DNA from 4 places in the Pantoea sp. App145 genome. Region 1 is predicted to be linked to each of the others. Evidence: predicted binding sites of a transcription regulator. Region 1 holds the regulator's gene; each other region holds the start of a gene.
What was found. Region 1 encodes CRP, which controls carbon source genes, mostly activating them, when cyclic AMP is high. Its sites were predicted from a motif close to ATGTGANNNNNNTCACAT; they were not measured.
Positions count from the first base shown of each region.

Region 2: a site for CRP is predicted at 3,154-3,171, ahead of RCF31_RS26145 (PTS glucitol/sorbitol transporter subunit IIC). Genes of this name have one in related genera too.
Region 3: a site for CRP is predicted at 2,800-2,817, ahead of RCF31_RS03910 (6-phosphofructokinase). Genes of this name have one in related genera too.
Region 4: a site for CRP is predicted at 2,321-2,338, ahead of yrbN (protein YrbN). Genes of this name have one in related genera too.

Region 1 covers NZ_CP133290.1:3,192,172-3,198,248, reverse strand. The annotation lists gene RCF31_RS14590 (YheU family protein) at 1-43, shown strand, start outside; gene RCF31_RS14585 (phosphoribulokinase) at 105-974, shown strand; gene RCF31_RS14580 (OsmC family protein) at 1,022-1,426, opposite strand; gene crp (cAMP-activated global transcriptional regulator CRP) at 1,728-2,360, shown strand; gene RCF31_RS14570 (YccS/YhfK family putative transporter) at 2,419-4,494, shown strand; gene argD (bifunctional acetylornithine/succinyldiaminopimelate transaminase) at 4,496-5,716, opposite strand; gene RCF31_RS14560 (aminodeoxychorismate synthase component II) at 5,804-6,077, opposite strand, start outside.
Region 2 covers NZ_CP133293.1:279,647-285,723, forward strand. The annotation lists gene gutM (transcriptional regulator GutM) at 1-282, opposite strand, end outside; gene srlD (sorbitol-6-phosphate dehydrogenase) at 332-1,111, opposite strand; gene RCF31_RS26135 (PTS glucitol/sorbitol transporter subunit IIA) at 1,125-1,493, opposite strand; gene RCF31_RS26140 (PTS glucitol/sorbitol transporter subunit IIB) at 1,506-2,510, opposite strand; gene RCF31_RS26145 (PTS glucitol/sorbitol transporter subunit IIC) at 2,527-3,075, opposite strand; gene RCF31_RS26150 (AraC family transcriptional regulator) at 3,414-4,391, opposite strand; gene RCF31_RS26155 (carboxymuconolactone decarboxylase family protein) at 4,420-4,971, shown strand; gene RCF31_RS26160 (acyl-CoA dehydrogenase family protein) at 5,000-6,049, shown strand; gene RCF31_RS26165 (ABC transporter ATP-binding protein) at 6,046-6,077, shown strand, end outside.
Region 3 covers NZ_CP133290.1:871,514-877,590, forward strand. The annotation lists gene RCF31_RS03895 (class II fructose-bisphosphate aldolase) at 1-13, opposite strand, end outside; gene RCF31_RS03900 (PTS sugar transporter subunit IIC) at 1-1,367, opposite strand, end outside; gene RCF31_RS03905 (PTS sugar transporter subunit IIB) at 1,360-1,674, opposite strand; gene RCF31_RS03910 (6-phosphofructokinase) at 1,685-2,665, opposite strand; gene dld (D-lactate dehydrogenase) at 3,102-4,799, shown strand; gene RCF31_RS03920 (YceI family protein) at 4,851-5,435, opposite strand; gene pqqF (pyrroloquinoline quinone biosynthesis protein PqqF) at 5,572-6,077, opposite strand, start outside.
Region 4 covers NZ_CP133290.1:2,211,815-2,217,891, forward strand. The annotation lists gene RCF31_RS10170 (SDR family NAD(P)-dependent oxidoreductase) at 1-238, shown strand, start outside; gene RCF31_RS10175 (DEAD/DEAH family ATP-dependent RNA helicase) at 307-2,241, opposite strand; gene yrbN (protein YrbN) at 2,258-2,314, opposite strand; gene nlpI (lipoprotein NlpI) at 2,420-3,304, opposite strand; gene pnp (polyribonucleotide nucleotidyltransferase) at 3,557-5,695, opposite strand; gene rpsO (30S ribosomal protein S15) at 6,005-6,077, opposite strand, start outside.

The DNA of each region.
Region 1 (6,077 bases):
CGAAACCGTCAATATCATGGCGCGCGGTGAATTTCGCGGCTAATGCACATCCCGGCATTTCGTGCTAACAATGCTCATCGCCGGACTTCACAGGGAGCTTTGTCATGTCAGCCAGGCATCCAGTTATCGCCGTTACCGGTTCCAGCGGAGCCGGAACCACCACCACCAGCCTTGCCTTCCGGAAAATTTTCCAGCAGCTGGATCTGCACGCCGCAGAAGTGGAAGGCGACAGTTTCCATCGTTATACGCGTCCAGAGATGGACATGGCGATCCGCAAAGCGCGCGATCTGGGCCGTCATATCAGCTACTTCGGACCGGAGGCCAACGATTTTGGCCTGCTGGAGCAAACCTTCAGACAATACGGACAATCCGGTCTCGGGCAGTCGCGCAAATATCTTCACACCTATGATGAAGCCGTGCCGTGGAATCAGGTTCCCGGCACCTTTACGCCCTGGCAACCGCTGCCGGAAAACACGGATGTGCTGTTTTATGAGGGTTTGCACGGCGGCGTCGTGACACAGCAACACAATGTGGCCGAACATGTGGATTTGCTGGTCGGCGTGGTGCCGATTGTGAACCTCGAGTGGATTCAGAAGTTGATTCGCGACACCAGCGAACGCGGTCATTCGCGCGAAGCGGTGATGGATTCGGTGGTACGTTCGATGGAGGATTACATCAACTTCATTACGCCACAGTTCTCGCGCACCCATATCAACTTCCAGCGCGTACCTACCGTTGATACCTCAAATCCGTTTGCCGCACGTGAGATTCCGTCGCTGGATGAAAGCTTTGTGGTGATCCATTTTCGTGGGCTGGAAGGTATTGCCTTTCCTTACCTGCTGGCGATGATTCAGGATTCCTTTATCTCGCATATGAACACCCTGGTGGTGCCGGGTGGCAAAATGGGGCTGGCGATGGAGTTGATTATGACACCGCTGGTGCAGCGGCTGATTGAAGGTAAACGGATTGAATAATCCGTCATTTCCGTATCGGCGCGATTTATCGCGCCGCTACGTTCGTGCTATAGCTCGATAACCTCATAGCTGTGGGTGATGTCGACCCCTTTGCCCAGCATGATCGCCACCGAACAATATTTCTCTGCCGACAAATCCACCGCACGCGCCACCGCTTTATCGCCCAGCGCTTTGCCGCTGACAATAAAATGCAGATTGATGTGTGTAAAAATCCGTGGCGCTTCTTCACGACGTTCAGAAGTGAGTTTCACCTCGCAATCGGTCACTTCATTGCGCCCTTTTTGCAGGATAGACACCACGTCAATCGCGCTGCAACCACCCGCCGCCATCAGCACCATCTCCATCGGACTCGGCGCTTTATCACCCGAGTTCCCATCCATTAATACCTGATGACCCGATGAGGATTCTCCGAGAAAGGTAAGCCCCTCCACCCATTTGACTCGTGCCTGCATTATTCTTTCTCCTGACCAAGCTGATTTGCCGCCAGAGTACGCTTTCACCTGAGAAACAGCAATCCAGACTAATCGCCCTTTTGCTGAAGCGAGACAACACAAGACAGCTAGCAAAAGCTGTGCTACAAACAGAGCTGAAAATATTTTCGTCGTAACAGACGAAGGCGGGAAGAATCAGAAGCCTGGCTTAAGAGTCCACCCGAATAATTTCCTTTACTGGAAGCGCTCTACGATTTCACCGCCTGACAGGGAAAATTGCCCCCTGTGTTTTGGGCACGATTACAACAGAGGATAATAGCGAATGGTTCTCGGCAAACCGCAAACAGACCCTACACTCGAATGGTTCCTGTCCCATTGCCATATTCACAAATATCCATCCAAAAGCACCCTGATTCACCAGGGTGAAAAAGCGGAAACGCTCTACTACATCGTGAAAGGTGCCGTTGCGGTACTGATTAAAGATGAAGAAGGCAAAGAGATGATTCTCTCCTACCTCAATCAGGGGGATTTCATCGGCGAGCTTGGCCTGTTTGAAGAAGGTCAGGAACGCAGTGCCTGGGTACGAGCAAAAACTGCCTGCGAAGTGGCTGAAATTTCCTACAAAAAATTCCGTCAGCTGATTCAGGTAAACCCGGATATTTTAATGCGTCTTTCGGCGCAGATGGCACGTCGCCTGCAGGTGACATCAGAAAAAGTCGGCAACCTTGCCTTCCTTGATGTGACCGGTCGCATTGCGCAGACGCTGCTCAATCTGGCCAAACAGCCTGATGCCATGACCCACCCGGACGGGATGCAGATCAAAATCACCCGTCAGGAAATTGGTCAGATCGTTGGCTGCTCACGCGAGACAGTTGGCCGTATTCTGAAAATGCTGGAAGATCAAAACCTGATCTCCGCACATGGTAAAACCATCGTCGTTTACGGCACCCGCTAATTCCTTCTCACCCACGGCGTGATGGTCACATCGCGCCGTTTTTGTCTACGATGAGCTGATGTGGCGTCGAATCATCTATCATCCCGAAGTTAATTATGCCCTGCGGCAAACGCTGGTGCTTTGCCTGCCCGTGGCTCTCGGCTGGCTGTTTGGTGACCTGCAAAAAGGTTTGCTGTTCTCGCTGGTTCCCGCCTGCTGCAATATCGCGGGTCTGGATACACCACATAAACGTTTCTTTAAACGCCTGATTGTCGGCGGATCCCTGTTTGCCACCGGCAGCTTTCTGATTCAGTGGTTGACGGATTACCATGTTCCTTTGCCGCTGATTATGCTGGCTCTGCCGCTGCTGGTGGGCGTCACCGGCGAAATCAGTCCGTTGCATGGCCGTTTGCTGCCCGGCACCCTTATCGCCGCCATCTTCACACTCAGCCTCGCAGGACGCATGCCGATATGGGTACCGCCGCTGCTGTATATCGGCGGCACGCTGTGGTACGGGCTGTTTAACTGGCTCTGGTTCTGGCTGTGGAAAGAACAGCCGATGCGTGAAACCCTCAGCCTGCTGTATCGCGAGCTGGCGGATTATTGCGATGCCAAATATACCCTGCTGACGCAGCTGACCGATCCGGAAAAAGCGCTCCCCCCACTGCTGGCCCGGCAGCAAAAAGCGGTCGACCTGATCACCACCTGTTATCAGCAAATGCATATGCTGTCTGCCAGCCGTAACAACAGCCATAAACGTCTGACGCGTGCCTTCCAGGTGGCACTCGATCTCCAGGAACACATCTCGGTCAGCCTGCATCAGCCTGAAGAAGTGCAAAAACTGGTGGAGCAGAGCCATGCTGAAGCGGTGATCCGCTGGAATGCGAAGACCATATCGGCGCGGCTGCGGCTGTTGGCCGATGCTATCCTCTATCACCAGTTGCCGGAGCGCTTTCATATGGAGAAGCAGCTCGGGGCGCTGGAAAAGATTGCGCGCCAGCACCCGGATAATCCGGTCGGTAATTTTTGCCTGTACCATTTCAGTCGGATAGCCCGCGTCCTGCGCACGCAGAAACCTCTTTATACCCGTGACCTGATGGCCGACCGCCAGCGACGTTTGCCGTTTTTTCCGGCGCTGCGCAGTTACCTGTCGCTAAAGTCCCCGGCGTTACGCACCGCAGCGCGTTTTGCCGTAATGCTGATGTTTGGCAGCGCGCTGGCGTTGTTCTTTAACATCCCCAAACCCTACTGGATTCTGATGACCACCATGTTCGTCAGCCAGAACGGCTACAGCGCCACTCGCGTACGTATCCAGCACCGTGCCCTCGGCACCTTCGCCGGGCTATTGATCGCGGCTGCCTCGCTGCGTTTTGCCGTGCCGAAATCCATCACCCTGCTGTTTATGCTGGCGATCACCCTCGCCAGCTATCTGGTGACGCGTAAATATTACGGCTGGTCGATGATTGGCTTTACGGTAACGGCGGTGTACTCGCTTCAGTTGCTGTCGCTCAACGGTGCACAGTTCCTGTTGCCACGCATGATGGATACGCTGATGGGATGCCTGATTGCCTTTGGCGGCATGATTTGGCTGTGGCCACAGTGGCAAAGCGGCTTGCTCCGTAAGAACGCACATGACGCGCTGGAGGCTGACCAGGAAGCGTTGCAGCTGCTGCTCGGGCCGGAGCAGTCGCCGGAGAAGCTGGCCTACCAGCGCATTAAGGTTAACCAGGCACACAACGCCATGTTTAACTCGCTCAATCAGGCGATGACCGAACCGGGTTTTAACCCGCAGTATCTGAAAGATATGCGCTTATGGGTGACGCACAGCCAGTTTATTGTCGAACACATCAACGCCATGACGATTCTGGCGCGCGAGCACACCATGCTGACGCCAAAGCTCGCCGAGAAGTATCTGCAATCCTGCGAAATCGCGTTGCAGCGTTGTCAGCAGCGGCTGGAATATGACGGGCCGGGCAACGACAGCAACGTGCTGGAAGCGCCGGAAAATATTAATGAGGGTGCGGTGACCATTGTTGAGCAGCATGTGAAGCGGATTCTGCAACACCTTAACGTGATGCACACCATCTCTTCACTGGCGTGGAGCCAGCGACCGCATCATGGTCGCTGGCTGATGGGCTTGCGGGTGAAAAACTGAATTACGCCGCCAGTACCTTCTCTACCGCCACGGCAAAGCGCGCCATCCCTTCTTCGATATCGGTCGGCTCAATCACCAGCGACGGGACGAAACGGATCACATCGGTACCGGCTGTCAGGATCATCAAACCTTCCGCCGCAGCGGCATGCAGGATATCGCGTGCTTTGCTGGCGTGCTGCGGCTTCAGCGCTGCACCAATCAGCAGGCCTTTTCCACGGATGTCACTGAACAGATCAAACTTGCTATCCAGCGCTTTCAGCGCCGCGACAAACTGCTGACGACGAGCTTCAACACCGTCCAGCACTTCAGGCGTGTTGATGATATCCAGCGCCGTTTCGGCAATCGCACAGGCCAGCGGGTTACCGCCATAAGTGGTGCCGTGCACGCCAGGTGCCATCACTGAAGCGATTTCATTGGTCGTCAGCATGGCGCTCACCGGGAAACCACCGCCCAGCGCTTTCGCCGTGGTGATAATGTCCGGGGTGATGCCGTAGTGTTCGTAAGCAAACAGTTTGCCACTGCGTCCCATGCCGCTCTGCACTTCGTCCAGCACCAGCAGCGCCTTGTATTCATCGCATAAGGCACGCAGACCCTGCATAAATTCCGGGGTAGCCGGCATCACGCCGCCTTCGCCCTGAATCGGCTCGACCACGATGGCGCAGGTGTGATCATCAATTACCGCTTTTACCGCCGCCAGGTCGTTGTAAGGCACATGCACGATATCCGCCGGTTTTGGGCCAAAACCATCGGAGTATTTTGGCTGGCCGCCAACCGAGACGGTAAACAGCGTGCGTCCATGAAACGCATTGTGGAAGGCGATGATTTTGCTTTTGAACGGGCTGTGTTTTTTGCAGGCGTAATAACGCGCCAGTTTGAACGCGGCTTCGTTAGCTTCCGCACCAGAGTTGCCAAAGAACACGCGCTCGGCAAAGGTGGCCGCAATCAGTTTGCTTGCCAGGCGCAGCGCCGGTTCATTGGTAAATACGTTGCTGGTGTGCCACAGGGTTTCACCCTGGGTTTTCAGCGTTTCCACCAGCGCCGGATGGCAATGGCCGAGCGCAGTCACTGCGATGCCGCCGGAAAAATCGATATATTCTTTGCCCTGCTGATCCCAGACTCGGCTACCCTTGCCTTTAACCGGCACAAACTGCGCAGGTGCATAAACAGGCAAAATTACGTTATCGAACGTTTCCCGGGTTACCGCTAGTTTTTCTGCTGCCATTGCCGACCTCATCGGGTTATTTGTTGAGTTGACGTGAAATTATAATCACAAAATATGCATAAAAAATCACACAAAGGCAAACACAACTTAAGGCCGCAGGAAATTTGCCAGCAGCTGATGTCCCTGTTCACTGAGAATACTTTCCGGATGGAACTGTACCCCTTCCAGTGGCAGCGTTTTATGACGGAACCCCATAATTTCATCAGGCTCCCCCTCGCGCAGGCTCCAGGCCGTGACCTCAAACGCGTCAGGCAGAGAATCCCGCGCCACAATCAGCGAATGGTAACGGGTCACGGTGAGAGGATTGTTCAGCCCGCGAAACACACCGCTATCGTTATGGCGAATCGCTGACGTTTTGCCA
Region 2 (6,077 bases), on a different replicon from region 1:
TTCAAGTTTTGTTCCTTTCAACTGAGGAATCTCTACGGGCCGGGCAAAAATTGTCAGACCTTTCAGAATAAAATTTCCTGTTACGACATTACTCTCATCCAGGCTAAGCGCCAGTACAACTCTCGGTTGAAAACGCCCGGCAGATCGTCCAATACAGACACGACCATTGTGTGATAACTGCAGCAACGCTCGATTGAACTGCTGGATTTGCAACCATCCCAGCGCAATCTGTAAACACCATGCTCCCACAGCCAATAAAATCAACGCGGTTACAGCATCCATATCGCCACCTTTGGAAAATAGCTGGCAACCAATATTGCCAGCACATTAATTAGAACATTACCTGACCACCGGTAATATTAATCGACTGGCCAGTGCAGTAGGCCGCTTTGTCGCTCGCATAAAACAGGAGTACGTTAAGCACATCTTGATAGTCACACCCACGTTTAAGTGGCACTTTATCTACATAATATTGTTCAACTTCATCGGGCTGAATTCCGAGTTTTTCTGCATACTGAGGAAGAAGTGACTGGAACATGGGTGATTTCAGCAAATTACCCAGCATGAGTGAATGCACAGTAATACCGTATTCTGCTAAATCGAGTGCCAACGACTGGGTAAGCCCAACTCCACCGAATTTAGCTGCACTATAACCTGAGTTGTGTTTGCTACCTACTTTGCCAGACTTAGAATTGATCTGAATGATTCGGCCTTTAATGTCATCACGAATCATCAGTTTCGAAAACTCACGGGCACAAAGGAAATAACCAACAAGATTTACCTGTAGTGAAAGGTCAAAATCATCCAGCATAAACTGGGTGATGGGTGCAGCTTTTGCCACCCCAGCACTGTATACCAGTAAATCGCACCGTCCAAAAGTCGTCTCAACAGCTGCCGCCAGCGCCTGAACACTGGCTTCACTGGTGGCATCTACAGCGAATCCCTGGGCAATGGCTTCACCAAACTGGCTATTAATCCGATCCGCAACGCCATTCGCATTGTTCACATTTAAATCTGCAACGGCAATCCTGTATCCTGCCTCAGCCAGACCTTCACACAGGAAAGCCCCCAGCGTCTGACCACCACCGATGACTACAGCAACCTGTCCCATATTTCTCTCCTGATTAATCACTGAATACACAAAATTTTTCGCCAACATGAATCACTGCCGGCGGCTTACCGATAACGTGAATCGTTCCTGGAAACTCCGGGCTGCTGGAACCATCAAAACGCAGAGTTATGTGACCCAGATCGCGTAAATTTTCGCGAGCGACATCCCCAACAGCAGTTATTGGATATTGATGTTCGCCTAAAGTAATTAACGCACCGGCTGAGAAGTTCTCACCGGGGTTAATATCACTACGGTGAATAAAGCAATATTCTGCAATGTCATTTGGCGCACCCTCACCAAATGTTATAAGGAAATTATCATCAAGAGCTTCTGCCGCTGATTTACCGATGGCAATGAATGTTGACTCGTAAATGGTTTTCATGAAGCCTCCTTATTATTGATAAATAAATCCAGACACAGCCCAGGCAAGCAAAACAGAGGGGGCTCCAGTGAGAAATCGGCCAACTAACACAGAAGGAACCGCAACACGAACAGTTTCCTGTTTTGCATTTGCCAGAGATAATCCAACGGGAATAAAGTCACAGGCTGCCTGCGCATTAATTGCAAATAGTGCGGGAAGTGCCAAATGTGGGGGAATAGTTCCCTGCCCAATCTGGACACCGATCAAGACCCCAATGACCTGTGCAATTACCGCCCCTGGTCCGAGGAACGGTGACAGTAATGGGAAAGAACAGATGAGTGCCAGGGTGACCAGGCCAAGCGGATTAGTTGCCAGTGGGGTTAATCCATGAGCAACAAAATCCCCCAGCCCGGATGCCATGATGATGCCAATAAGGGCTGATACAAAAGCCATAAAGGGCAAAATCGTTTTAAGTACCGTATCAATGGTTTCCCGGCCTGCCTGGAACAGAACGGCTACAACAGATCCCATGCCCATACCCACTTTTGCAAGCAGGCCATCACTCTGTTCAGTAATTTTCTTGCTGGTGTCATAGTCGCGGCCAGTCAAAGCCCCTTGAGTTGACAGTTCCGAAGCCACTTCTGTTTTTTGTACAGATTCAGCGACGTTATCGTTAGCCGCAGAAATATCTTCAACCCGGACACCAGAAACATAAATATCTTCTGTGATGAACTGAGCCAGTGGTCCCGATTTTCCTGTCGCATGGATGTTAATCGTAGGAATACGACGTTTGGGATAGAGTCCACAACGCAACGTGCCACCACAATCAATAACCGCAACACCAATTTCATCGACTGGAGGTTCCCCTTCCCGGAAACCATCAACAGCTTCCCACCCAGTCAACGTTTTAAGTCGATCGACTATTGCTGGTCGAGTCCCTGCAGTGACATAAACTATTTTTTTCCCCGGTGTAACCTCGATCGACAGGGGGCCACCCCAACCACTTTCACCTTTACGAACTTCAATCGTGTTAGCCATTATTAAGCCTCGATTTTTATAAGCGAACATGACGTTCAAGTTGAAGGCCCATTTTTTTCTCAAAAATGGTAGTTGTAAGGTCAGTAACCCATCCTCGGAAAAAATTGGTGACCAAACCTACGAGTAGATAGCTCACAGCCAAAGGTCCCAGAGGCAAATGCAGCGTAGTCAGCCCACTTGCTATCCCCAGATAAACAAACAATTCGCCGGGATTAATATGTGGAAATAAACCATTCATTGAGTGACAACTGTAGGACGCGGCGGCGTAATAGCTCGGTTTATACTTTTCCGGCATGAACTTACCCAGGCTATGCGTCATCGGATTACAGAAGACAAAAGTACCGATGGTGGGTAGTAACAGATAACGTGAGATGGGGTTACCAGCACAGCGTTGGGCCAGTTTCTCAATTCGGCGTTGACCAACAAAAACAATCAGTGCATTCATGATCACAAGCAGGCTAATAAGCAGGGGCAGTATTCCCGTCACCATCCCAACAAACACCTCTCCACCTTTTTGAAACAGCCCAATAAACCACTCGGCACCGTGGGTGATGATTTCTATCATTTATGAAATCCTTATGTAGAGAACAGTTGATGTAATTTTTCACTGCGAACACAAGGTAGATCGAAAATGGACCTAAAAATGCAATAATGATCACAAAATGATTATAAAATCTTTTATTGTGAAAGATGAAATGAAAGATTTAATCTTTCATTTGAGACTCTAATGAAGGTGAAGAAAACCTGAAAGGCTATGCCAGTGGGTGTTATAGGATGGGTGGCAATGTGAATGACGATGAGTACGCCTTGAAATAATCCTTTGAACCAACAATAACATTTAGCGCCCAGCCAAATTCATAAGTTGAAATCATGCAGCTGATCCACGCAAAAATTACCTGTCAATTAATGATTAGATTTACGGCTATAACGTCCGGGCGTCTCGCCTGTTACACGCTGGAAAGCTCGGCTAAAGGCAGCCTGTGACTGATATCCCACTTTCTCTGCACATTCAGTCAGTGATACGCCATCATCAATTGCCTGGCATGCAAGAGCGATTCTTACATGCCTCACCATATCGGCTGGTGAGAGCGGTGAAGCCTGACTAAACCGCTGGGTGAACCACGAACGAGACATACCTGATGCCTGAGCCATGTTTTCCACCGTCCAATCTCGATCAGGAAACAAAACAATTTCCGCTAGCAGATGTAAAAACTCTTTAGAGACCGGTACTCTTCCTAATGGGCTTATGAGCGGATGCGCAATAAATTGCTGTCTTATAACCATAAAAAAAATCATTTCAGTCAATGACACGACCAGCTTTTCGCTTTTATGATCAGTCCGAATAGCTTCCTGAGTAATCACATCGACTAACTTTCTCACAGAACCAGAGTGGTCATCCTGCTTTCTGAATAAAATCATCTGAGGAAGAAAATGCAAAATCATTTTACTAACAACTGAAGTAAAGGTAATAAAACCGCATGTTAACGCTGTTCCCTCCTCATCTTTGTACGTCATTGGTTGCATTTCTCGTTGTGGAGCATCAAAAGCCTCCTCACGATCCTGAAACCCAGACAACACAAATGGACAATCCTGTAAAAATAGAACCATGTCCCCTTCCTGCAAAAAAGTAGGTATAGGTTGGGAACCATGATGAAGCCAGCCAGTACCTTCCATTATAATATGATAGCTCGCCTTCCCTGCGCCTGCAGTGCTTCCTTTCCATGCACCGCAGTATTTCCCCATGTGATAAACAGTATTCTGAATAGTAAGGTTATCTAATAACCATTCGATATTAAACATAACAAACAGGACTATAAAAAAGGACGAATGAACAATTTTTAAATCATTATCAGCATTGCTGTCAACTGCCAATAAAAACATAATTACATCAGTTAATCTGGAGGACAAAATGTCAAGAATCACTTTACAAAAGCTGGAAAGCGCCCCCATTGCATCGCAACCTTATCTGGAAAACGCAAAACGCTTATCTGGTTTTATTCCTAATCTACTACTTAATTTAGCAAATTCACCACAAGCACTTGAGGTATACGTCACTGTCAGCAATATCAACAATAAAAATAGTTTGTCACCAGCAGAACGAGAAACAGTGCAATTAATTGCTGCCACAACTCATGATTGTGCTTTTTGTGTAGCAGGCCATTCTGCCACTGTGGAAAAGAAAAAGATTATGTCTGCTGATGATCTCAAAGCACTGCGTGAACGCAACCCTCTTCCTGACGAGCACCTGGAGGCTATAGCTGAGTTTACCCGTGCAGTGATTGCCAATCGTGGAGCTGTCACTGAAGCGGAATGGGAAAATTTCCGGGGAGCAGGTTATAGCGAACAACAGGCACTCGACGTCATCCTGGGAGTAAGCCTGGCTACCCTATGCAATTTTGCCAATAGCCTTGCTCAAACCCCTTTAAACCGTGAATTGAGCCAATGGGCCTGGTCGAAATAGCTTACTCCATGAACCTCTGAGGACAATCATGCTTACTCCTACATTACGCGCCTGGCTTGATAATAATGCGCTCTTGCTTGATCAAACCAGTGATCTAACGTCGGAGCTTTTTCAACAACTGGCCACCTCAGATTTATTTCGCATCGGTGTACCATCTGAATTGGGTGGCTTAGGCGGATCGATACTGGATGCTATCAATGCGTTGAGCCAGGTAGCAACCCATTCACTCACCGCTGCATTTATGTTTTGGGGCCACAGGACCTATATCGAGATACTTCTTCAGGCATCTTCGGAACAGCTAATCAAAGAAGAGTTAGTCTTGCTCCTGTCTGGTCAACTAGCAGGGGCAACCGGTTTATCAAATGCCATGAAATTTTTATCAGGCATTGAAGAACTTCAAGTCAAGGGATGTAAGCACGGTGACAGTTGGCACATTAGCGGGAAGCTTCATTGGGTGACAAATCTGCAACATAGCGGCTTTAGAATTGTGACTGTTATAGAACCTGATGATGGCAGTGAACCTTTCATTGCCAGTATTGCATCTAACCAGGCTGGCGTTACGCTTTCTCCTGAACTCTCTCTAATGGGGATGCAGGGAAGCGCCACGGCTGCCATCGTTTTTGATGACGTAAAACTGCGCGATGTTCAGGTGATCCACCCTTCAGCCCGCCAATATCTACCACTTTTACGCCCGCACTTTCTTGGTCTGCAATGCGGTATGGCATTAGGTATGGTTGCGCGCACTCTCAATGAGAGCAAGATAAAACTGAACAATGTATTGCACTCACAATGGGAAGAGGCAAATTCCGAGTTCCGGCAGGTTAATAGGAGCCTTTTAGAAGGCATCGGTTCAGGACAATTTATTCAACAGCCAGAAAAGTTGTTTCGACTGCGTCTGGCTTTGATAAATCTTGCACAAAGATGTATGCAGCTGGAGTTGATGCAAGCAGGTGGTAAAGCCTACCTTTCCCCTCATGGCGATCAGATTGCACGTCGATGGCGCGAATGTGCTTTTCTACCCCTGGTGACGCCGAGCGTAACTCAACTTACTCAGCAATTATCGAGGCGTAAGAAATGAGTGCACTATTACAGGCTCACAAATTAGA
Region 3 (6,077 bases), 2.0 Mb from region 1:
TATAAAGTTTCATGAATATTTTCCTCGTGAGGTTTCGTAGATTTTCCGTTAACAAACCAGGCGATCAGGGTGATGAAGACAATAAACAGGGCGACGAACAGCCAGTTATTCTGGAACGCATGACCGAGTACCAGGCCGGTACTGATGACATCCGAATCGCTGAAGGTCACGCCGGTGAAACCGTAGCTTTCCAGCATCGGCACCAGAATCGCGGGCAGCAGCGTAATAAACAGGCCGTGGACAAAACCGCCGATCATCGCACCACGACGACCGCCGAGTGCGTTACCAAACACCCCGGCCGTGCCACCGGCAAAGAAGTTAGTCAGCAGGCCGGGCAAAATCATCGCCAGACCAAACATCGGGAACACCAGCATGCCGACGACGGAACCCAGGGTAGTGGCAAGGAAGCCGACGATCACCGCGTTTGGCGCATAAGGGAACATCACCGGGCAATCGAGCGCCGGTTTGGCATCCGGCACGATGCGCATGGCGATGCCGCGAAATGCCGGGACCAGCTCATTCAGCAGCAGACGCACGCCGCTATACAACACAAACACCCCGGCCACGAACTGAATCGACTGCATAAAGGCATACATCAGGTAGTTCATACCGTTACTGTACTGGGCAATAAATGCCGGGCCTGCTGCCACCGCCGGGATCAGGTACATCGGCACCATCACCACCGCCATCGACAAATAGGTGTCCTGGAGAAATTTGAAGTTATCCGGCAGCTTCAGGTCTTCGGTAGAACGCGATCCTTTACCCACCACCTTCGCCACCGCCGCCGTCACCAGATAGCCAATGGTGCAGAAGTGGCCGAGGGCAACGTCGTCCGAGTCGGTAATGCGTCGCACCACGGGTTGTGCCAGCGCGGGCATCACCACCGCCATTACGCCACCAAAAATGCCGCCGGTAAGGATCAGAGGTAAGCCTGTCAGCCCCGCTTTGTAGCCGATCACCGCACCGATGGTCGCCATCCACAGCAGCGCCTGTCCGGTAAGGAAGATGTATTTGAACGGTGTCAGACGGGCAATAATGATGTTGACGATAAAGATCACCAACAGCGTCAGCGCCACTTCTGAACCCAGCTCGCGGTTCGCTAACCCGGCAATCGCAGCAACGTCGGTGATATAACCCTGCATGCCAAAGCCGTGGGTAAAGATGGTGTTGAGGAAGGTCAGCGTGCCAACAATAATGTTGATACCGGCCATCATAATTAAGAAACCGAGCAGCGTTTTAAAGGTGCCTTCCACCACCTTGCCTGCTGATTTTTTTTGTAGTAACAAACCGACCAGGGCAATAAAGGCAATCAGAATCGATGCCTGCCCCAGCAGATCTTTTACCAGGAAGTTGATCACACTATTCATGGTTAGCAACCTTCATGTTGTGCTCTTTCATAAATGCCACGATTTTTTGCTCAATTTCCGCTTTATCCGTCAACCGGTTGAGAATAATCACCCGCTTCATTTGTTCCGGGCTGGCATCGGCATTTAATACATCGGCAAATGCTTTCTGGGTTAAAATGATGTCGGATTTAAATGCGTTAGCTTCGGAAATGGTGGTGTGATCAATATCCGCCTCGATTTCCAACTTCTTTAATACTGCTTTGGCGCTCATTTCGATGGCGAAACTGGATCCCAGACCACATCCGCATACACATAATATTTTCAGCATGGCTATCTCCTCACAGAATATGCAGTTGTTTAGCGAGTTTGTAATGATGCCCTTCGGTGTCGACCAGGCGTTTTTTCATGCTTATTAAATCAATGGGTATCGGTTTATTGCTGCCATTAATAATGACCGCTTTATTGCGCATTCCCGACTGAATACAACGCGCGACTTCACTGGCCATAATGGTCCCCTGGTAAATTTCCTCACAGGTGGGATCGCCATTACGCAGGCCATAACCGATGATGGTTTTACGGATACGCACGCCAATCATCGGTTCCAGTTGTTTAATTAAGGTATCAATCGCCCCCTGAAACCCCGGTGAATATTCACGGGTGTAGGCTTCAGAGCACAGAATCACCACGCTATTCTGTTCCGCCAGACGCTGCGAGACGCGCTGCGCCAGCTCCTGCAACGGAATCTGACATTCCGGGATCAGAGCAAAATCCGCATTCGATTTAATCGCCGATTGCAGCGTTAACTCACCACAGTAGCCCCCCAGCAGTTCCACCATAAATACCCGCCCCGGCAAACCACGGCCGGTATTACGTAACTTCGTAACTTCTTTTAATACCTGTTCGCAGGCGGTGGAAAAACCAATGGTGTAATCGCTGCCGAATACGTCATTGTCAATTGTCATGCCGACGCCAAAACAATTCACACCAAATTCACTCAGCGTATGCAGAAATTGCAGCGAACCATCACCACCCGCCATAATCAGCACATCGATACGCAGTGATTTAAGTTGTTTGGCAATAGACTCATATTCTGGCCGAATGAGTTTCCGTGTCGGCCTGCCCGACTGCATTACCGGAATGGCGGCGATGGCGTAATCCACTAAATCACGTTGCGCCATCTCCTGATGTTTATTTTCCAGCAAACCCGGAATGCCGCCGTTAAATAACACCATTTCTGCCTGCGTTAAACGAGAAATCTGAAAAATAAAATTATTTATGCCGGTAACATCACCACCACTGATCACCATGCCAATTCTCATTGTTCCCACTCCTCACGCTGTGCTTCTGTGATTCATTCTTCCGATGAAGAGGGATTATATTTGCAATGAAGATCACATTTTCACTACGTATTTATTCACTCAGATTGTTGACACGGTGCCTTGAACGCCAATTTCTGTGATTTATATCACATGATAAATTATTCCCCATTCCGGTAATTATTATATTTTTCATGATGTTATATTTATTTTGACTATCAAAATGGCTGGGGATATTTAACCCTTAGTGGGTCTTTTTTCTTTAAATCTATTTTGTGATAACCCGCGCATTTTTATCGCTACGCTGCGGTTTCTCCGCGGAAGATAAAGGGATAATGCTTCCGTGCGTTATTTTAACGTCATTACCGATCAATCATTGACATTCCGCCATCTGCGCCTGTCCAATAACCCAGCAGACACATGACACAGAAGAGAAAACATGACATCCCCGCAGGAAATGTTGCGTCAACTGAGTGACGTGGTAGGTGAAAAACAGCTGTTAACCCATTCTGATGATAAAGCCTGGTACACCAAAGGATTCCGCGTTGGGCGCGGCGAGGCGCTGGCCGTGGTGCTGCCCCAGACATTACCGCAACTGTGGCAAATTCTTCAGGTATGCGTGGCGCATAACGCCATTATTCTGATGCAAGCGTCGAATACCGGCGTGACCGGCGGATCTACGCCAGACGGCAACGATTATGATCGTGAAGTGGTGATTGCCAGCACGCGCCAGCTGAAAGGTGTGCAGGTGATCGACGAGGCACGTCAGGTGATTGCCTTCCCTGGTACTACCCTGACGGAACTGGAGCAGACTCTGCAACCGCTGGGGCGCGAACCGCACTCGGTGATTGGTTCTTCATGCATTGGTGCGTCCGTGGTCGGCGGCATCTGCAACAACTCCGGCGGTTCGCTGATTCGTCGCGGTCCGGCATTTACCGAGAAATCACTGTTTGCTCGCATCCATGACGATGGCCGACTGGAGATGGTCAACCATCTGGGTATTGACCTCGGTGACACGCCGGAAGCCATGCTGGACAATCTGACTCGCCAGCAGTATCAGACTGGCGAGCAGCCGGACTGGCAGGGCAAAATCTGGGCGGAGGATTACGCCGAGCGCCTGCGTGACGTCACCGCCGACAGCCCTTCCCGCTTTAACGGTGATATTCGATACCTGCATGACAGCTCCGGCAGTGCAGGCAAAGTGGTGGTCTTTGCCGTCCGTCTCCCCACCTTTGAAGCCAGTGCAGGCAGCGACACCTTCTATATCGGCACCAATGATGAAGCGGTGCTGGTGGCCCTGCGCCGCTATCTGCTGACGCAGATGAGCGAGTTACCGGTGCAGGCGGAGTACATCCATCGCCACGCCTTTGACCTCACCGTGCGCTACGCCAAGCATATGTATCTGGCGATTCGTAAGCTCGGTCCGCAGGCTCTGCCGCGTCTGATGGCGAATAAAGCCAAATGGGATGTGCGCGTCAGCCATCTGAAATTTCTGCCCCGCAATTTTGTTGATCGGGTGCTGCAATTCTTCAACCAGATCACGCCGCGCTTCGTGGCACCGCGCATCATGGATTACCGCAGCGAATATGAACATCATCTGATGATTAAGGTGGAATCGGCACAAACCGCTGAATTGCAGACCTTGCTGGAGACGTTTTTCGCCAGCCACAGCGGCGGCTTTTTCCACTGCGATGCCCGAGAAGCGGCGGATGCCTTTCTGGTGCGTTTTGGCGTGGGCGGCTGCACCATCTCCTATTGTGATGCCCTCGGTTATAACCCGAATGAGCGTCTGGTGGCATTCGACGTGGCGCTGCGCCGTAATGACGATGCATGGCGCTTAACCCTGCCAGACCATCTGGCTGAGCAGGTGCAGGTCGATTCCTGCTGCGGGCATTTCTTTTGCTACGTTAATCATCAGGATTATGTGCTGAAGGCGGGTGTGGATGCGAAGGCGTTCAAAGAAGCGGTGAAAGTGTATCTGGAGCAGCGCGGGGCGAAGTATCCGGCAGAACATAACGTCGGCCATTTGTACCACGCATCCTGCGAACATGTGGAGCACTGGAAACAGCTCGATCCCACCAACACGTGTAATCCGGGCATCGGCAAAACCAGTAAGAAGAAGTTCTGGGCCGAATAAGCACGACACCAACCTGTAGCGGCGCGATTTATCGCGCCGCTACAGTATCAATTATTTGGCATAAGCTTCGGTCGAGATGGTCAGCGTGACATCGTCGCTGACTGCCGGCACGTATTTATCCAGCTTAAAGTCAGAACGCTTGATGGTGCCGGTGGCATCAAAACCAATCGCCTGTTTCTTCACCATCGGATGCTCGCCCTGCTGGTTCAGCGTGGCGTGCAGCGTTACCGGTTTGGTGATGCCTTTCAGGGTCAGATTCCCTTCCACATCAAACTTGTTGTCGCCCTTCGCCACCACTTTGGTGCTGTGGAATACCGCTGAAGGATATTTCGCGGTATCGAAATACTCTTTGCCGAGGAATTCTTTGGTCAGTGCCGGGACGTGGGTGTCGATCTGGCTGACTGGCAACGTAACATCAACGCGTGACTGTGCCGGATGGTCTTTATCAAACACCAGGGTGCCTTTGCTGTTCGGGATATCCGCAGTCGGATGCGAGAAGCCGAAATGGGTCCAGGTCACAATCACTGATGTGTGTTCCGGGTTCAGATCGTAGTGCATAGCCGCAGCCTGTGACAGCGGTGCATACAGGGTGGCAGCGGCCAGCAGGGGCAGCGCAAAGCGGGTAACGTTTTTCACCAGTTGTTCCTCTTGGTTCAGAATATACCGAAGAGTGTCCGGGATTATGCGGCGCAGGAACAGTGAAGAGTTTTGGACGAAATTTTCAAAAAAATTCAGCAATATCAATATGAAACAATTCACACCAGGGACAGTTTCATGGCTGGCCTATCGCCAATAAAATCCGCCAGCGCCGACGTTGCCGCAGCAGGCGCTGATGCAATTGCTGCAATTGCGCCCTTTCCAACTGGCGGATCGCCGTGCTGGTCAGTTCGGGTAAACCCTGCTGCTGACGCAGCGCACTCAGTGCAGCATCCGCATTGTCACTCACAACACATTGCAGCAGCAGCGTCTGCTGCAAAGCTTCAAATGGCGCGGCAGAGATATCCAGCGTGCGCAGAAAGCGTTTGCAATGGCCAAGCAGTTCCCGCCAGGGAATATCGGGCGACTGCAACGCCAACAGGATGCCATCAACATCTGCTACACGCTGATAACGCGCCGTCACCACATAACCGATCTGCTGCTCCACGCGTAACTGCTGAAAAAAACGCGGTTCATAGATCAACGCCAGCGCGCGTAATGCCGCCAGCGCGTCATCATCAGCCTCGCTCAGCGGGATAAACACCAGCAGCGCCTGATCGCTGCCTGTGCACGGGATGGCGG
Region 4 (6,077 bases), 980 kb from region 1:
ACGAGAACTGGGTCCCCGTAATATCCGCGTTAATGCACTGGCACCCGGCATCATCCTGACCGAAGGTTTACTGGCAGCGAAGAAGATGCATCCGGAACTGAAAGCACAGTTAATTGCGGCGACACCGCTGGGACGCTTTGGTTTGCCGGAAGATGTCGCGCAGGTTGCGCTGTTTCTGGCATCAGAGGAGTCGGCCTATGTCAGTGGTGAACGGGTACTGATTGCTGGCGGGGTGTAAACTTTAGCTGACACTGGATAAAAAAATGGGACGCCGAGGCGTCCCATTTTGCTATTTAGCTTTGTCGCTTAGATGTCACGACGACGCGGTGCAGCAGCACCTGCTTCTTCGCGACGCGGACCACGTCCACCTTCACGGCTGAAGCGTCCGCCTTCACGGCCACCTTCACGACGCTCAGAGGAGAAGCGACGACCGCCTTCACGACCTTCACCACGTGCACCAGCACCGCCTTCACGGTTGCCACGACGCTCACCACCGAAATCACGACCACCGCTACGACGTTCGCCGCTGCGCTCACCACCACGCTCGTGCGGCTGTGCATCGCCCAGCAGCTGCATATTCATCGGCTTGTTGAGAATACGCGTACGGGTGAAATGCTGCAGAACTTCACCCGGCATGCCTTTCGGCAGCTCGATGGTAGAGTGAGTACCAAACAGTTTGATGTTACCGATGTAACGGCTGCTGATATCACCTTCGTTAGCAATTGCGCCCACGATATGACGAACTTCAACGCCATCATCACGGCCTACTTCAATGCGGTACAGCTGCATTTCGCCAACGTCACGACGCTCACGACGCGGACGGTCGCCATCACGGCTTTCACGCGGACCGCGTGAGTCACGTGAATCACGGCTGTCACGACGATCATCACGATCGCGGAATTCACGACGCTGCGGACGCGGTGCATCTGCTGGCAGAATCAGCGGACGTTCGCCCTGTGCCATTTTCAGCAGTGCGGCAGCCAGGGTTTCCATATCCAGCTCTTCTTCCGGCTGCATTTTGCTGAGCAGCGCGCGGTACATGTCCAGATCGCTGCTTTCCAGTTGCTGCTGTACTTTCGCAGCAAATTTAGCCAGACGACGCTCACCCAGCAGCTCGGCATTCGGCAGTTCAACTTCCGGAATGGTCAGCTTCATGGTGCGTTCAATGTTGCGCAGCAGACGACGCTCGCGGTTCTCAACGAACAGCAGCGCGCGGCCTGCACGACCCGCACGACCGGTACGGCCGATACGGTGAACGTAAGACTCTGCGTCCATCGGGATGTCGTAGTTAACAACCAGGCTGATACGCTCAACGTCCAGACCACGTGCCGCAACGTCGGTCGCGATCAGGATGTCCAAACGACCATCTTTCAGGCGCTCCAGCGTCTGCTCACGCAGTGCCTGGTTCATATCACCGTTCAGTGCTGCGCTGTTATAGCCGCTGCGCTCCAGCGCTTCAGCTACTTCCAGCGTTGCGTTTTTGGTACGCACAAAGATGATCGCAGCATCGAAGTCTTCTGCTTCGAGGAAACGTACCAGCGCATCAGTTTTACGGCCATAAGCGGTCCAGTAAGACTGAGAGATGTCCGGGCGAGTCGTAACGCTGGACTGAATGCGCACTTCCTGCGGATCTTTCATGAAACGCTTGGTGATACGACGGATCGCTTCCGGCATGGTGGCAGAGAACAGAGCGGTCTGATGACCTTCCGGGATCTGCGCCATGATGGTTTCAACGTCTTCAATAAAGCCCATGCGCAGCATTTCGTCGGCTTCGTCCAGCACCAGACCACGCAGGTTAGACAGATCAAGAGTACCGCGTTTCAGGTGGTCGAGCAGACGACCCGGGGTGCCCACCACAATTTGTGGGCCCTGACGCAGTGCGCGCAGTTGCACGTCATAACGCTGGCCGCCGTACAGGGCCAATACGTTGACGCCACGCATATGTTTAGAGAATTCAGTCGCTGCTTCAGCTACCTGCACCGCCAGTTCGCGGGTGGGTGCCAGCACCAGAATCTGCGGTGCCTTCAGCGACGGGTCAATGTTGTTCAGCAGCGGCAGAGAGAACGCTGCAGTTTTACCACTACCGGTCTGTGCCATACCCAGCACGTCACGGCCAGCCAGCAGGTGCGGAATGCACTCGGCCTGGATCGGTGACGGCTTGACGTAACCCATGTCGTTAAGAGCAGACAGGATGGATTCGTTAAGGCCCAGATCAGCAAAAGTGGTTTGAATATCAGTCATGTAGTACACGTGCCTCTTAGATTGCGGCGGCCAGTCTACATAACTCGTCATGAAAATTTTCAGTCATTTTCATCGAAAAGTGTGAACCGGCTCAAATTAGAAGTTTCGACGAACAGAAAAGCCCTCATCCCGGAAGATGATGACTTAACGGGTAATTCAGGCAATAAAAGTTCGTCAGCTATTGCTGGTCAGATTCTGATAAATCGTCTTGTGCCTGGCCGAGTTGCGCCAGTTCCAACAATGCGTATCGGTGTTCAACAAAGTTGTTGACGTTGTTGGCCACCGCCAGTTTGAACAACGCTTTCGCGTCGTCCTTCTCCCCCAGACTTAGGTAGTACTTACCTAAATAGAAGTTGGTTTCACTGAGATGTTCAGCGAGCGAGGTGTTATCCGTTGCGTCCGCCTTGAGACGTTCCATCAATGTTTTTTCACTGATGTCGCCCAGGTAGAACTCGACAATATTCCATCCCCATTGGTCCCGGACCGCTTTATCGTAACGTTGTTTAAGCGTTACTTTGGCCTTGCTGGCATCCATCTCGTGTTCAACGAGGTAGAGCCACAGACTGCGGAATGGATCATTAGGATCGTCTTGATAAAACGCCAGCAGATCATCTTGCGCTAACTTGTATCGACCGCCGTAATAGAGGGCGATACCACGGTTTAAATGCGCATAATTGTAAGTTGGATCAAGCTCAAGTACAGAATCAAACGCTTCATAGGCAGCATCAAAATTGCCTGCCTGCGTTAAATATATGCCGAGATAGTTAAACACCTCTGGCATATCCGGTCTAATAGACAGCGCTTGCGAAAAATCGTTCCGCGCTAATGCTCTCAGACCTAAGCTATCATACAACACTCCACGCTCATATAATAGCTGTGCGCGTTCATCATCGGTCAGGGCACGACTGGCAAGAATTTGTTCCATTCGCGCCAGAATCACTTCCTGCTGCAGTGTGGGCTGCAAAGGTACTGCCAGAACTTCGTTCTTACGCCAATTGGAGTTGCTGCATCCTGCCAGCGTCAAAGCTGTCGCAACAAAACACCAGCGCAAAAAAGGCTTCATTTCCCACTCCCGAATACAAACATTGGGATAACCATCCTGTCATCCGCCTGCTATGCACAAGGGTTCCCGCCCTCGCGATGATACCCGTCATACTTCAGATTGCAGCTACGTTGGCTGTACTCATTCATCCTGGTCGCTTACCTGAGTAAGTTTCCTGGGATTCACTCGCTTGCCACCTTACTGCTACCTGAATTACCTGCGGTATACAAACACCTCTCCCAGCCAGGCAGGGAGAGGTTAATCAGGAAATACTTATTCAGCTTCAGGTGCGTCAGTCGCAGCGGTGGTCTCGATCGCCTGCGGTTTCTGCTCTGTCGCTTCTTTGATGCTCAGACGCACACGGCCCTGACGGTCCACTTCCAGTACTTTAACCGGAACTTCCTGGCCCATCTGCAGGTAGTCGGTCACTTTCTCAACACGCTTATCAGCGATTTGCGAAATATGAACCAGACCCTCTTTGCCGCCGCCAATCGCAACGAAGGCACCGAAATCAACGATACGGGTCACTTTACCAGTGTAAATACGGCCCACTTCGATTTCTGCGGTGATTTCTTCGATACGACGGATTGCTTCTTTCGCTTTCAGACCATCGGTCGCTGCGATCTTCACGGTGCCATCATCTTCGATTTCGATGGTGGTGCCGGTTTCTTCAGTCAGCGCACGGATGACAGAACCGCCTTTACCGATAACATCTTTGATCTTGTCAGAATTGATCTTGATGGTGTAAATGCGCGGTGCGAACTCAGAGATCTCCTGACGCGGCGTGCTGATTGCCTGCTCCATCACGCTCAGGATATGCAGACGCGCACCCTTAGCCTGATTCAGAGCAACCTGCATGATCTCGCGGGTGATCCCTTCAATTTTGATATCCATCTGCAGCGCGGTAATACCTTCACGGCTACCGGCTACTTTGAAGTCCATGTCGCCGAGGTGATCTTCGTCACCCAGGATGTCAGACAGAACAACAAATTTCTCGTCTTCTTTCACCAGACCCATCGCGATACCGGCAACGGCCGCTTTGATCGGTACACCTGCATCCATCAGTGCCAGAGAAGCACCGCAGACGGAAGCCATAGAAGAAGAACCGTTCGATTCAGTGATTTCAGATACCACACGCACGGTGTACGGGAAGTCTTCCTGCTTCGGCATCACTGCCAGCACGCCGCGTTTCGCCAGACGACCGTGACCAATTTCACGACGCTTTGGCGAACCGACCATACCAGTCTCACCCACCGAGTACGGAGGGAAGTTGTAGTGGAACAGGAAGCTGTCGGTGCGCTCACCCATCAGCTCGTCCAGGTTCTGCGCATCACGTGCGGTACCCAGGGTCGCAGCAACCAACGCCTGAGTTTCACCACGGGTGAACAGAGCTGAACCGTGGGTACGCGGCAGCACGCCAGTACGCACGTCCAGACCACGGATCATGTCTTTTTCACGGCCATCGATACGCGGTTCACCGTTCAGAATACGGGTACGAACAACGTTCTTCTCAAGGCTGTGCACGATATCGCCGATTTCAGCGCTATCCAGAGTTTCATCTTCAGCCAGCAGTGCAGCGATGGTTTCATCTTTGATGACGCCAACCTGAGTATAACGCTCCTGCTTGTCGGTGATGCGGTAAGCATCGCTGATACGTGCTTCTGCCAGGGCAGCAACGCGTGCAATCAGGGCATCATTAGCCGCTTCTGGCTGCCAGTCCCAACGCGGTTTGCCAGCTTCAGCCACCAGTGCATTGATGTTCTCAATAACAACCTGCTGCTGGTCGTGGCCGAATACCACTGCGCCCAGCATCTGATCTTCAGTCAGGATGTCAGCTTCTGATTCAACCATCAACACTGCGTTCTGGGTACCGGCAACCACCAGGTCCAGACGAGATTGTTTGACTTCGTCAGCGGTTGGGTTCAGGACGTACTGATCGTTGATATAGCCAACACGTGCCGCGCCAATCGGGCCATTGAACGGGATACCAGACAGTGACAGTGCAGCAGAGGCACCAATCATTGCCACGATGTCCGGGTTAACCTGCGGGTTAACAGAAACAACGGTAGCGATAACCTGAACTTCGTTAACGAAGCCTTCCGGGAACAGCGGGCGAACCGGGCGGTCAATCAGACGCGCAATCAGGGTTTCGCCTTCGCTCGGACGGCCTTCACGACGGAAGAAGCTACCCGGGATACGGCCAGCAGCGTAGGTACGCTCCTGGTAGTTAACGGTCAGCGGGAAGAAATCCTGACCAGCTTTCGCTTTTTTCTGGCCAACAACGGTTACGAAAACCGCGGTGTCGTCCATGCTCACCATCACAGCGGCAGTAGCCTGGCGTGCCATCATGCCGGTTTCCAGCGTGACGGTATGCTGACCATATTGGAATTTGCGTACGATCGGGTTCAGCAAAATAAAAGTCCTTAACGTCGGGGCAGACCCATCTCAGGCCCGCCGGGGATTACCGATCTTCAGCTGCATCCTCGCGACTAATGACAACCTTTAACCGCCCTTGCGGTAAAGCCTCTCATTAGCCGCGCGAACCTCTGCAAGCGAAGATCACTCTCAGCAACAATACATGAGTTTGGACCGGATTGCTGCCGATTGCTCGAAAAAAGGGGCCATAAAGGCCCCCTTTTCGCGAAACTCGCACAAATCTGATCGTCAGATGCGTTTTTTCGCATACTGTCTGCGCTACACCCTTGATCAGATTCTTCAGACTTAGCGACGCAGACCCAGGTTTTCGATCAGGCTGGTGTAGCGTGCAACGTCTTTACGCTTCAGGTAGTCCAGC